Linked DNA regions of Corallococcus caeni. The protein of the gene in region 1 interacts with the protein of each later gene in a pairwise test. Links are inferred from orthologs where the notes say so. Each region holds a gene or a part of one and is shown on either strand. Other genes may lie near its edges.

Region 1 (4,116 bases):
GCTTCCCGCCGACCGGCTTTCACGGGCACTGAGTTGCGGAGGGGAGGGCTGCTTTTGTAGCCTTCCCCTCTAGCATCTGGTGAAATGAACCATGCCTAAGGGTAACCGTTCCATCATCTCGCTCGAGTGCACCACGTGCAAAGAGCGGAACTACACGACCACGAAGAACAAGCGGAAGAGCCAGGACAAGCTCGAGCTGAGCAAGTTCTGCCCTCGGTGCCGCAAGCACACGGACCACAAGGAAGGCAAGGTCTAGGTCGTCCGTTCCATGAAGGTTTAGGCCAGTAGCTCCAACGGTAGAGCAGCGGTCTCCAAATCCGCGTGTTGGGGGTTCGAATCCCTCCTGGCCTGCCAGCTTCAGTACAGGGACCCCCGGTACCGAGCGGTGCCGGGGGTCCCTGCCTTTTCGCAGTCCCGCTTCCGCAGTCCCTCGTGAGGCACCATGGCGACGGCATCTGAGGCCAGCCAGCAGGCTAACCGCTCGGGCATCGACCCCAAGCGGCTCGTGGTCATCTTCTATCTCGTCGCCGGCATCGTCCTGGCCCTCTTCCTGGAGCACGTCTTCGGGTTGCTCTGGAGCCGGTTCGGTTGGAACGACGTGGAGCTCTTCGAAGGGCTCGGCTGGCGCGTGTCGACGCTGGTGGGCTATGTGGTCGCGCTGGCCCTGGTGCTGGCGGCCTACTTCAACCCTCGCACGCACACCCTCTCCATCGACGTGGCGTCCGAGCTCATGAAGGTCACTTGGCCTACCTGGTCGGAGACCCGCGCATCGACCATGGCCGTGGTCGTCGCCTCGCTGGTGGCGGCCGTTCTGCTCTTCTGCATCGACACCGTCGCCTACAACTTGATGGTGGAGTGGCTGCCTGCCCTGTGGGGGAAGCTGTAATGGCGAAGAAATGGTTCACGGTCCAGACCTACTCGAACTACGAGAACCAGGCGAAGAAGAACCTGGAAGAGCAGGTGCGCCTCAAGGGCCTGCAGGACCAGGATCTGATCGGTGAGATCCTCATCCCCATGGAGCAGGTCGTGGAGATGGTGAACGGCGAGAAGAAGACCACCCGCCGCAAGCTCTTCCCGGGCTACATCTTCGTCCAGATGGAGCTCAACGACATCACCGTCCACCTGGTGAAGAACACCTCCAAGGTGACAGGGTTTCCGGGCGTCGGCCAGAACGAGCAGCCCCGGCCCATGTCGGACCGCGAGGTCGAGCGCCTCACCGCGCAGGTCACCGAGGGCGCCCACAAAGCCAAGCCCAAGGTCCAGTTCGAGACCAGCGACACGGTGCGCGTCATCGACGGCCCGTTCGCGAACTTCAACGGCACCGTGGAAGAGGTCAACCCGGAGAAGGGCCGCGTGCGCGTGCTCGTCAGCATCTTCGGCCGTGCGACCCCCGTGGAGCTCGACTTCATGCAGGTGGAGAAGACCACCGGCTAGTTTCCCCAGTCTTCCGCGTCCGTCACCCGGGCGCGGATCAACGGGTGGGAGGGTCGTCCCGTCTGGCGACCCGTTGGAACCACCCTCTCGAAAGGCAGCAGTCCGCCGATGAAGAAGGTCACAGGTCAGGTCAAGTTGCAGATCCCCGCCGGCAAGGCGAACCCCGCCCCGCCGATTGGTCCCGCGCTCGGTCAGCAGGGCGTGAACATCATGGAGTTCTGCAAGCAGTTCAACGCCAAGACGCAGGCGGAGGCCAAGGAGGGTCTGATCATCCCGGTGATCATCACCGTGTATCAGGACCGCTCCTTCACCTTCATCCTGAAGACCCCTCCCGCCGCGATCCTCATCAAGAAGGCCGCGGGTCTCCACACGGAGAAGAAGAAGGGTTCGGGCGCGAAGAAGCCGGGCAAGGAGAAGGTGGGGACGATCACCCGCAAGCAGCTCGAGGAGATCGCCAACAAGAAGATCCAGGACACCACCGCCGCGTCCATCGAAGCCTGCATGAACACCATTGCTGGCACCGCGCGCTCCATGGGCATCGACGTCGTCGGCTAGCCCGCCCCATCTTTCAAGGATTCCTGCCATGGCTACCAATGGAAAGAAGTTCCGCGCGTCCAACGAGCTGGTGGACCGCAACAAGCGCTACCCTGTCGCCGAGGGCTTCGCGCTGCTGAAGAAGACGGTGGAGACCCGCGCGACGAAGTACGACCAGACGGTCGACGTCGCCATCAACCTGGGCGTGGACCCCAAGCACGCGGACCAGATGGTCCGTGGCGCCGTGGTGCTCCCGCACGGCACCGGCGCCACCGTGCGCGTGGCCGTGTTCGCCAAGGGTGAGCGCGCCACCGAGGCCGCCAACGCCGGCGCGGACATCGTGGGCGCGGAGGACCTCCAGAAGCGCATCGAGGAGGGCTTCCTCGACTTCGACACCGTCATCGCGACGCCGGACATGATGGGTATCGTCGGCCGCCTCGGTAAGGTACTCGGTCCCCGTGGCCTCATGCCGAACCCGAAGGTCGGCACGGTGACCATGGACGTCGCCAAGGCCATCCGCGACTCCAAGGGCGGTAAGGTGGACTTCCGCGCGGAGAAGGCGGGCATCGTCCACGCGAAGATGGGCAAGGCCTCCTTCGCCGCGGACAAGCTCGAGGCGAACTTCAACGCGCTGGTGGACCTGGTGATGAAGCTCAAGCCGGCCACCGCCAAGGGCGTGTACCTGAAGGGCATCGCCATCTCGACGACCATGGGGCCGGGCATCAAGCTCGACACCACGGAAATCCTGGCGCGTCACCGCTAGTCGCGGGTGTCAGGACGGGCAGGGAAGGGTGCGCTCCCTGACGGGGAGCGTCAGTCCCGTCGCCCGTAGAACATCAGCCCGATAGAAAGTGCTGGATCTTTGCGAAAGCCGGGGGTATAGGCCCCCGGCTTTTGCAATTGGAGCGCCATGTCGAGAGACGCGGCGTTTCGACCTGGTTCATGACAGCAGGGACCTGGAAGGGAGAAGACGCGTCCGTTGGGAACCGGGCAACCGGTCGGGCCGTCCATCCACTCCTGGTTCAAACGACCGCAAGGTCAGCCCTGCCGAGACTGGAGGTGCGGTGTGGTGCCTCTCGGAGGCCCCCCTCTCGCTCTGCCACTTTGGCCCAGGCATCACGCCCGACCGTCAGGTCGGGCCATGAAGGAGGTGAGTCAAGGTGCTGAAGAGCGAGAAGGAAGAGATGATCAAGGATCTTCACGAGAAGTTCACCCGGACCAAGACCGCGGTGCTCGTGGAGTCCTCCAAGGTGAACGTCGAGACCGTCACCAAGCTGCGTCGCAAGTTCCGCGAGGGCAAGGTTGAGTACAAGGTCATCAAGAACACGCTGGCGCGTCGTGCCGCTCAGGGTACGTCCGTCTCCGTGATTTCGGATGACTTCACGGGTCCCGTGGCGCTGTGCATCAGCTACGACGACGTGGTGGCTCCTGCGAAGATCCTGATGGATTTCATCAAGGACATGGAGACCATCAAGGTCCGTAGCGCCGTGGTGGACGGCAAGAAGATTGACGTCAACGGCGTGAAGGCGCTGGCGAAGATGCCGGGCCTCAACGAGCTGCGCGGGCAGTTGCTCGGCATGCTCAACCAGCCGGCAGGCAAGCTGGTTCGGACCATCGCGGCCCCCGGGTCGCAGCTCGCGCGGGTGCTGCAGGCCAACGCGGACAAGTCGCAGGGGCAGTAATCATCCCGAGAAGTTTTTCTACCGCAACCTCTTCGGTGCGGCAGCCCAGATGGGTCGCCCACCGTTAGTCAACCGCAGAAGGACACAGTTCAATGGCTGACCTGAATTCGATTGTCGACCAGCTCTCCTCGCTCACCGTCATGGAAGCGGCCGAGCTCGTGAAGCAGCTTGAGGCGAAGTGGGGCGTTTCCGCCGCCGCCGTGGCCGTTGCCGCCGCGGGCCCTGCCGCCGCCGCCGCTCCTGTCGAGGAGAAGACGGAGTTCAACGTGGTGCTGGCGAACGCCGGCGCCAACAAGATCAACGTCATCAAGGAGATCCGCGCCATCACCGGCCTGGGCCTGAAGGAGGCCAAGGACCTGGTCGAGGGCGCGCCCAAGACGGTCAAGGAAGGCGTCAACAAGGACGACGCCAAGAAGATCAAGGACCAGCTCGTCGCGGCTGGCGCCACCGTCGAGATCAAGTAGTT
Region 2 (6,454 bases), on another replicon or contig:
GACGTCGCAAGAGAGGCAGTGAGCGCGCGGTGAAGGTTCCCCAGCCCGCGGCGACCCTGGAAGTCTCCCCGGTGCTGCACGTCGTGCACCCGGAGCCCGTGCCCCCGGCCGGCGACCCCTCGGCCCTGGACGAGGCGGAGGCCCGCCGGGTCGACTTCGTCTGGTCCGGCGTGATGGTGGGCTCGCTGGCGCTGGTGTTCGCGCTCCTGTCCGTGTTCGGCGGGGTGGCGGTGCCGGTGCTGCTGGCGCTGACGGGCGCGTACGCGTTCAACCCGCTCGTCACGCTCCTGGAGAAGCGCGGCGTGGACCGCACCTGGGGCACGTCCATCCTCTTCTTCGCGGGCACGCTCCTGCTGGTGGGCGCGGGCCTGTACCTGGTGCCGGTGTTCCGCGACGAGGCGGCGAAGCTGCCCGGCTTCTTCCAGCGCGCCAGCACCCAGGTGGTGCCGCAGGTGGAGTCGCTGCTGGGCGTGTCGCTGCCGGACCTGGTGAGCCAGCGCACCGCGGAGCTGGGGGAGAAGGCCTCCGAGCTGATTCAGAGCGCGGGCCCCACGGCGGCGCGGCTGGTGGCGAGCTTCGCCGGCAACACCGCGCGCTTCGCGGCCACGCTGCTGGGACTGTCGGTGGTGCCGGTGCTGGCGTTCTTCTTCCTCCAGGACTACCCGCGCCTCATGGGCCGCATCCAGGACCTGCTGCCGCGCCGCTCCGTGGCGCTGGTGAGCCAGCGCTTCCGCGAGGTGGACGAGGTGCTCTCCGCCTTCGTGCAGGGCCAGCTCACCGTGGGCGCCATCCTGTCGGTGCTCTACGCGGTGGGGCTGTCCGTGGCGCGCATCGACCTGGCCATCGCCATTGGCCTCATCGCGGGCTTCGGCAACATGGTGCCCTACCTGGGCACGGGTATCGGCGTGGTGCTGGCCGTGCTGGGCGTGCTCCTGTCGTGGCAGGGGCCTTGGCAGCTGGCCGTGGTGGCCGCGACCTTCATCATCGGGCAGCTGGCCGAGGGCTTCGTCATCACCCCGCGCGTCGTGGGGGAGAAGGTGGGCCTGGCCCCCGTGGCGGTCATCATCGCCGTGCTCGCCTTCGGGGAGCTGTTCGGCTTCGTGGGCATCCTGCTGGCCGTGCCCGCCAGCGCCATCCTCAAGGTCGTCCTCAGCGTCGTCATCCAGCGCTACCGCCGCACGCAGCTCTACAAGGGGAGCGTACAGGGGCCGTGACGAAGCTGGAGAAGCTGCACCAGGAGATTGTCGCGTGCCGGGCCTGCCCCCGGCTGGTGGCCTGGCGGGAGGAGGTGGCCCGCGTGAAGCGGCGCGCCTACCGCGACTGGGACTACTGGGGGAGGCCCGTCCCCGGCTTCGGAGACCCCAGGGCCCGGCTGATCATCGTGGGTCTGGCGCCCGCCGCGCACGGGGCCAACCGGACGGGGCGGATGTTCACCGGGGACCGCTCCGGCGACTTCCTCTTCGCGGGCCTGCACCGGGCGGGCTTCGCGAACCAGGCCCACAGCGAGCGCCGGGACGACGGGCTGAAGCTGACGGACGCCTTCATCGTCGCCGCCGGCCGGTGCGCGCCGCCGGACAACAAGCCCCTGCCGGAGGAGCTGGCCCGCTGCGCGCCGTTCCTGGACCGGGAGATGGCGCTGTTGCCCGGCCGGGTGCTGCTCGCCCTGGGGGCCATCGGGTGGAACGCCGCGCTGGCCTCGGTGGCCCGCACCGGGGGGGCCCTGCCCACGCCCCGTCCCGCCTTCGGGCATGGCGCCGAGTTCCGGCTGCCGGACGGCCGGTGGCTCGTGGGCAGCTACCACGTCAGCCAGCAGAACACCCAGACGGGGAGGCTCACCCCCGCCATGTTCGACGCGGTGTTGAAACGCGTCCGCGCGTTGTTGGAGACGTGAACGCGGGGAAGAGAAGGGCCCGCGCTCATGTTCCTTGACAGGTGTGGGAGCCCGCTGTTATTCCCCGCGCCCATCCGCACGACGGGTCGTTAGCTCAGCGGTAGAGCACTACCTTGACACGGTAGGGGTCAGTGGTTCGATCCCACTACGACCCATCATCAGTAAGTGTTCCATCTCGCGGGCGGCCGGCTTTCTCAAAAGCCTGCCGCCCGTACTTTTTTCCAGCGCAGGGGTTTTCCGCCATGTCCGAATCCATCACGGTGACGCTCCCCGACGGCAGCCAGAAGCAGACCGCCCGGGGCACGACCATCGCGGACTTCGTGAAGGGCAGCATCGGTGTGGGGCTCGCGAAGGCGGCCCTGTTCGCCCGGGTCAACGGTCAGGACATGGACCTGGCCCGCACGCTCGACGAGGACGCGAAGCTGCAGATCTTCACGTCCAAGAGCCCGGAAGGCCTGGACCTCATCCGCCACGACGCCGCGCACGTGGTGGCCAGCGCCGTGCAGCGCCTGTTCCCCGGCACGCAGGTGACCATCGGTCCCGCGACGGAGGAGGGCTTCTACTACGACTTCTTCCGCGAGAAGCCCTTCACCCCGGAGGAGCTGGAGAAGATCGAAGCGGCCGCCAACGCGGAGCTCAAGCAGGACATGCCGTTCGTCCGCACGGAAATCTCCATGGAGGACGCCATCAAGCTCTTCGAGGAGAAGGGCGAGAAGTTCAAGGTGGAGATCGTCAAGGACATCGCCGCCAAGGGCGCCAAGACGCTCACGCTCTACACCCACGGCGACTGGGTGGACTTCTGCCTGGGGCCCCACGCGCCCAGCACCGGGAAGATCGGCGTCATCAAGATCCTCTCCTCCAGCGGCGCGTACTGGCGCGGCGACCACCGCAACCCCATGCTCCAGCGCGTGTACGGCACCGCCTTCTTCGACAAGAAGGCGCTGGACGCGTACCTCACGCGCATCGAGGAGGCGAGGAAGCGCGACCACCGCAAGCTGGGCAAGGAGCTGGACCTCTTCCACTTCCACCCGTACTCGCCGGGCGCCGCCTTCTGGACGCCGAAGGGCACCACGCTCTACCAGACGCTGTCCAACTGGATGCGCTCGCTCACGGCCGGTGACGGCTACGTGGAGATCAAGACGCCCCTGATGTTCAACAAGGGCCTCTGGGAGACGAGCGGCCACTGGGGCAAGTACAAGGAGAACATGTTCCTGGTGCTCGACAGCGAGTCCGGCGAGCACGACTTCTCCCTCAAGCCGATGAACTGCCCGTCGCACCACCTGTTCTACGGCTTCAAGAAGCACAGCTACCGCGACCTGCCCCTGCGCCTGCACACCCAGGACGTGCTCCACCGCAACGAGGCCGCGGGCTCGCTGGGCGGCCTCACCCGCGTGCGCCAGTTCGCGCAGGACGACGCGCACATCTACTGCATGGAGAGCCAGATCACCGACGAGGTGCGGCGCTTCGTGCAGCTGCTGGACCGCGTCTACAAGGCGGTGGGCCTCACCTACGCGGTGAAGCTGTCCACGCGCCCCGAGCAGCGCCTGGGCGACGACTCGCTCTGGGACCGCGCGGAAGGCGGCCTCAAGGCGGCGCTGGAGTCGCTGGGCCTGCCGTACGAGCTGGCCCCCGGCGACGGCGCCTTCTACGGCCCGAAGATCGACTTCGCCGTCTCCGACAGCATCGGCCGCAAGTGGCAGCTGGGCACCATGCAGCTGGACTACCTGGCCCCGGAGCGCTTCGACCTCACCTACGTGGGCGAGGACAACGCCGAGCACCGCCCGGTGGTCCTCCACCGCGCCATCTTCGGCTCCTTCGAGCGCTTCACCGCCATCCTCATCGAGCACTTCGCCGGCGCGTTCCCCGCGTGGCTCGCCCCGGTGCAGGCCACCCTGGTCACCGTGGCGGACCGGCAGCTGGACTACGCCCGCAAGGTGCGCGACGACCTGCGCGCCAAGGGCTTCCGGGTGGAGCTGGACGAGCGCGGCATGACGCTCAACGCGAAGATCCGCGAAGCCCAGATGCAGAAGGTCCCCTTCACCCTGGTGGTGGGCGACAACGAGGTGGAGGCCGGCGCCGTGGCCCCCCGCCGCTACGGCGGTGAGGACCTGAAGACGATGAAGTACGCCGACTTCGAGGCCCTCCTGGCCAGGGAAGCCGCGCTGCCCTGAACGGCAGTGCGGGGGGCTTGACTCCCCGTCTGGGCTGGACTACTTGCGCGACTTCCGGGGATTGAGGCATGCCCTCAGTCCCCGAGCCGTCGGAGGGTCCTCCCATCGTCCGCGATCAGAGAACCAATCGCCGTATCCGAGCCCGGGAGGTCCGCGTCGTCGGACCGAACGCCGAGCAGCTCGGGGTCATGTCCCTGGAATCAGCCCTGACGCGCGCCCAGGCGGACGGTCTCGACCTCGTCGAGATCTCCCCCATGGCGAAGCCGCCGGTCTGCAAGATCATGGACTACGGCAAGTTCAAGTACGAGGAGAAGAAGAAGGCCTCGGACGCGAAGAAGAAGCAGGTCGTGGTCCACCTGAAAGAGGTGAAGCTCCGCCCCAAGACGGAGGAGCACGACTACGAGTTCAAGGTCCGCAACGTCCGCCGGTTCCTGGAGGAGGGGAACAAGGCGAAGATCACCATCCAGTTCCGGGGTCGTGAAATCACCCACAAGGAGCTGGGGAGCGCGATCCTGGACGACGTGACGAAGGACCTGAAGGAAATCGCGGTGGTGGAGCAGAACCCCCGGATGGAGGGGCGCCAGATGTTCATGATCCTGGCTCCCAACCCGAAGGTGGCCCAGCGCGCCCGGGAGCTCGCCCGCCAGGCGGTGGAGGCGGCCGCCAGGAAGCAGGAAGGCAGGCCGGCGGTCGCCGCGGCGGTCGTTTCCGCGTCGGCTGTAGGAAATCCTGCCCCCGTCGCGGCAAAAGAGTGATAGAGGCTTCCGCCCAAAGCGTCCGGGGACCGTGTGCCCCGGTCCGCCGTCAGTCACGAAGACTGCCGGCCGACAGGCAGAAGGAAGGTTTGGGATCATGCCCAAGTTGAAGACCCGCAGCGCCGCGAAGAAGCGCTTCCACGTGAAGAAGAGCGGCCAGGTGAAGTTCGGCAAGGCGTTCAGCAAGCACCTGTTCACCTTCTCCAAGACGCCCAAGCAGAAGCGCGGCAACCGTGGCACGGGCCACCTGCGCGACATGGACGCCAAGAAGGTCATCAAGGAGCTGTTCCCCTACGGCGCCTGAGTCGTTCCTCGGGTTTGAACCAATCGTGAGTCCTGGCGGAGCGGCGTGAAGCCAGCGCCCCGGGGCCCCCTTCCAGAAGTCAGGAGTGTGTCATGCGCGTCAAAAAGGGATTCAAGGCTCGTCGTCGTCGTAATCGCATTCTCAAGCTTGCCAAGGGCTTCCGCGGCCGTCGCAAGAACTGCTACCGCCGTGCGAACCAGGCCGTCGAGCGCGCCCTGGACTACGCCACCCGCGACCGCGCGGTGCGCAAGCGCAACTTCCGCTCGCTGTGGATCGTCCGCATCAACGCGGCCGCCCGCACCGTGGGCCTGTCCTACTCCAAGCTGATCGCCGGCTTGGCGAAGGCGAAGATCAACCTGGACCGCAAGGTCCTGTCCGATCTGGCCATCGCGGACCCCGCGGGCTTTGCCGCCATCGCCAACATCGCGAAGGCAGCCTGAGACACGGCCGGCGGTGACGCCGGCCCCCGAAGCTGAAACGGGCTGCCTCCACCAGGGGGCGGCCCTTTTTCTTGCCCGGCGCTTGAGGCGTCCGGGGCGTGAATGGAAGGCGGGAAGAGGACCATGCGAGACCGGTTGCAGGCGTTGGCGGACGCGGCGCGCCAGGAGATCTCCGGCGTGTCGGAGCCCTCGCAGGTGGAGGCTTTGCGCATCCGCTACCTGGGCAAGAAGGGTGAGCTGTCCGCGGTGCTGGGGGGCATGGGCAAGCTGCCCCCGGACGAGCGGCGCGCCCTGGGAGAGATCGCCAACATCGTCAAGGCGGAGCTGGAGCAGCTCCTGGCGGACGCCACGCGGCGCGCCGAGGAGGCCGCGCTGGAGGCCCAGCTGAAGGGCCCGAAGCTGGACGTGACGCTGCCCGGGCGCGCGGTGCCGCCGGGTGGACGGCACCCGGTGTCGCGCACGCTGGAGGACATCGTCCGCACGTTCGCGCGGCTCGGGTTCGAGGTCGCGGTCGGGCCGGAGATTGAACTCGACTACTTCAACTTCGAGGCGCTGAACCTGCCCAAGGACCACCCCGCGCGGGACATGCAGGACACGTTCTACGTGGACGAGCCCAGCCTGGGCCACGCGAAGAAGGCGGACAGCCCGTCGCTGCTGCGCACGCACACGTCGCCGGTGCAGGTGCGGCACATGCTGTCGCGCAAGCCGCCCATCCGCGCGGTGATGCCGGGCCGGGTGTACCGGCGCGACTCGGACATCACGCACACGCCCATGTTCCACCAGGTGGAAGGCCTGCTGGTGGACAAGGACGTGAGCTTCGCGGAGCTGAAGGGGACGCTGGACGCGTTCGTGAAGGCGTTCTTCGGCTCGGAGACGCGCACGCGCTTCCGCCC

What was found.
Region 2: the proteins of rplA (region 1) and thrS interact in binary tests that used the Escherichia coli proteins (3 or more experiments, as listed by UniProt). The link is inferred for Corallococcus caeni from one-to-one orthologs.

What each region holds. Positions count from the first base shown.
Region 1 is NZ_BTTW01000008.1:189-4,304, forward strand. The notes cover bases 1,027-3,874. They hold rplA (50S ribosomal protein L1), read left to right. Parts: upstream 1,027-2,017; coding sequence 2,018-2,731; downstream 2,732-3,874. Other genes in these bases: nusG (transcription termination/antitermination protein NusG), read left to right, coding at 1,027-1,434; rplK (50S ribosomal protein L11), read left to right, coding at 1,543-1,989; rplJ (50S ribosomal protein L10), read left to right, coding at 3,129-3,650; rplL (50S ribosomal protein L7/L12), read left to right, coding at 3,743-3,874. Also shown: rpmG (50S ribosomal protein L33), read left to right, coding at 92-256; preprotein translocase subunit SecE, read left to right, coding at 443-886; more of nusG, read left to right, coding at 886-1,026; more of rplL, read left to right, coding at 3,875-4,114. UniProt on the Escherichia coli protein: One of the primary rRNA binding proteins, it binds very close to the 3'-end of the 23S rRNA. Forms part of the L1 stalk. It is often not seen in high-resolution crystal structures, but can be seen in cryo_EM and 3D reconstruction models.
Region 2 is NZ_BTTW01000003.1:856,945-863,398, reverse strand. The notes cover bases 1,618-4,597. They hold thrS (threonine--tRNA ligase), read left to right. Parts: upstream 1,618-2,133; coding sequence 2,134-4,062; downstream 4,063-4,597. Other genes in these bases: infC (translation initiation factor IF-3), read left to right, coding at 4,131-4,597; AABA78_RS17570 (uracil-DNA glycosylase), read left to right, coding at 1,618-1,891. Also shown: AABA78_RS17575 (AI-2E family transporter), read left to right, coding at 30-1,214; more of AABA78_RS17570, read left to right, coding at 1,211-1,617; more of infC, read left to right, coding at 4,598-4,817; rpmI (50S ribosomal protein L35), read left to right, coding at 4,915-5,121; rplT (50S ribosomal protein L20), read left to right, coding at 5,214-5,561; pheS (phenylalanine--tRNA ligase subunit alpha), read left to right, coding at 5,685-6,454. UniProt on the Escherichia coli protein: Catalyzes the attachment of threonine to tRNA(Thr) in a two-step reaction: L-threonine is first activated by ATP to form Thr-AMP and then transferred to the acceptor end of tRNA(Thr). The rate-limiting step is amino acid activation in the presence of tRNA.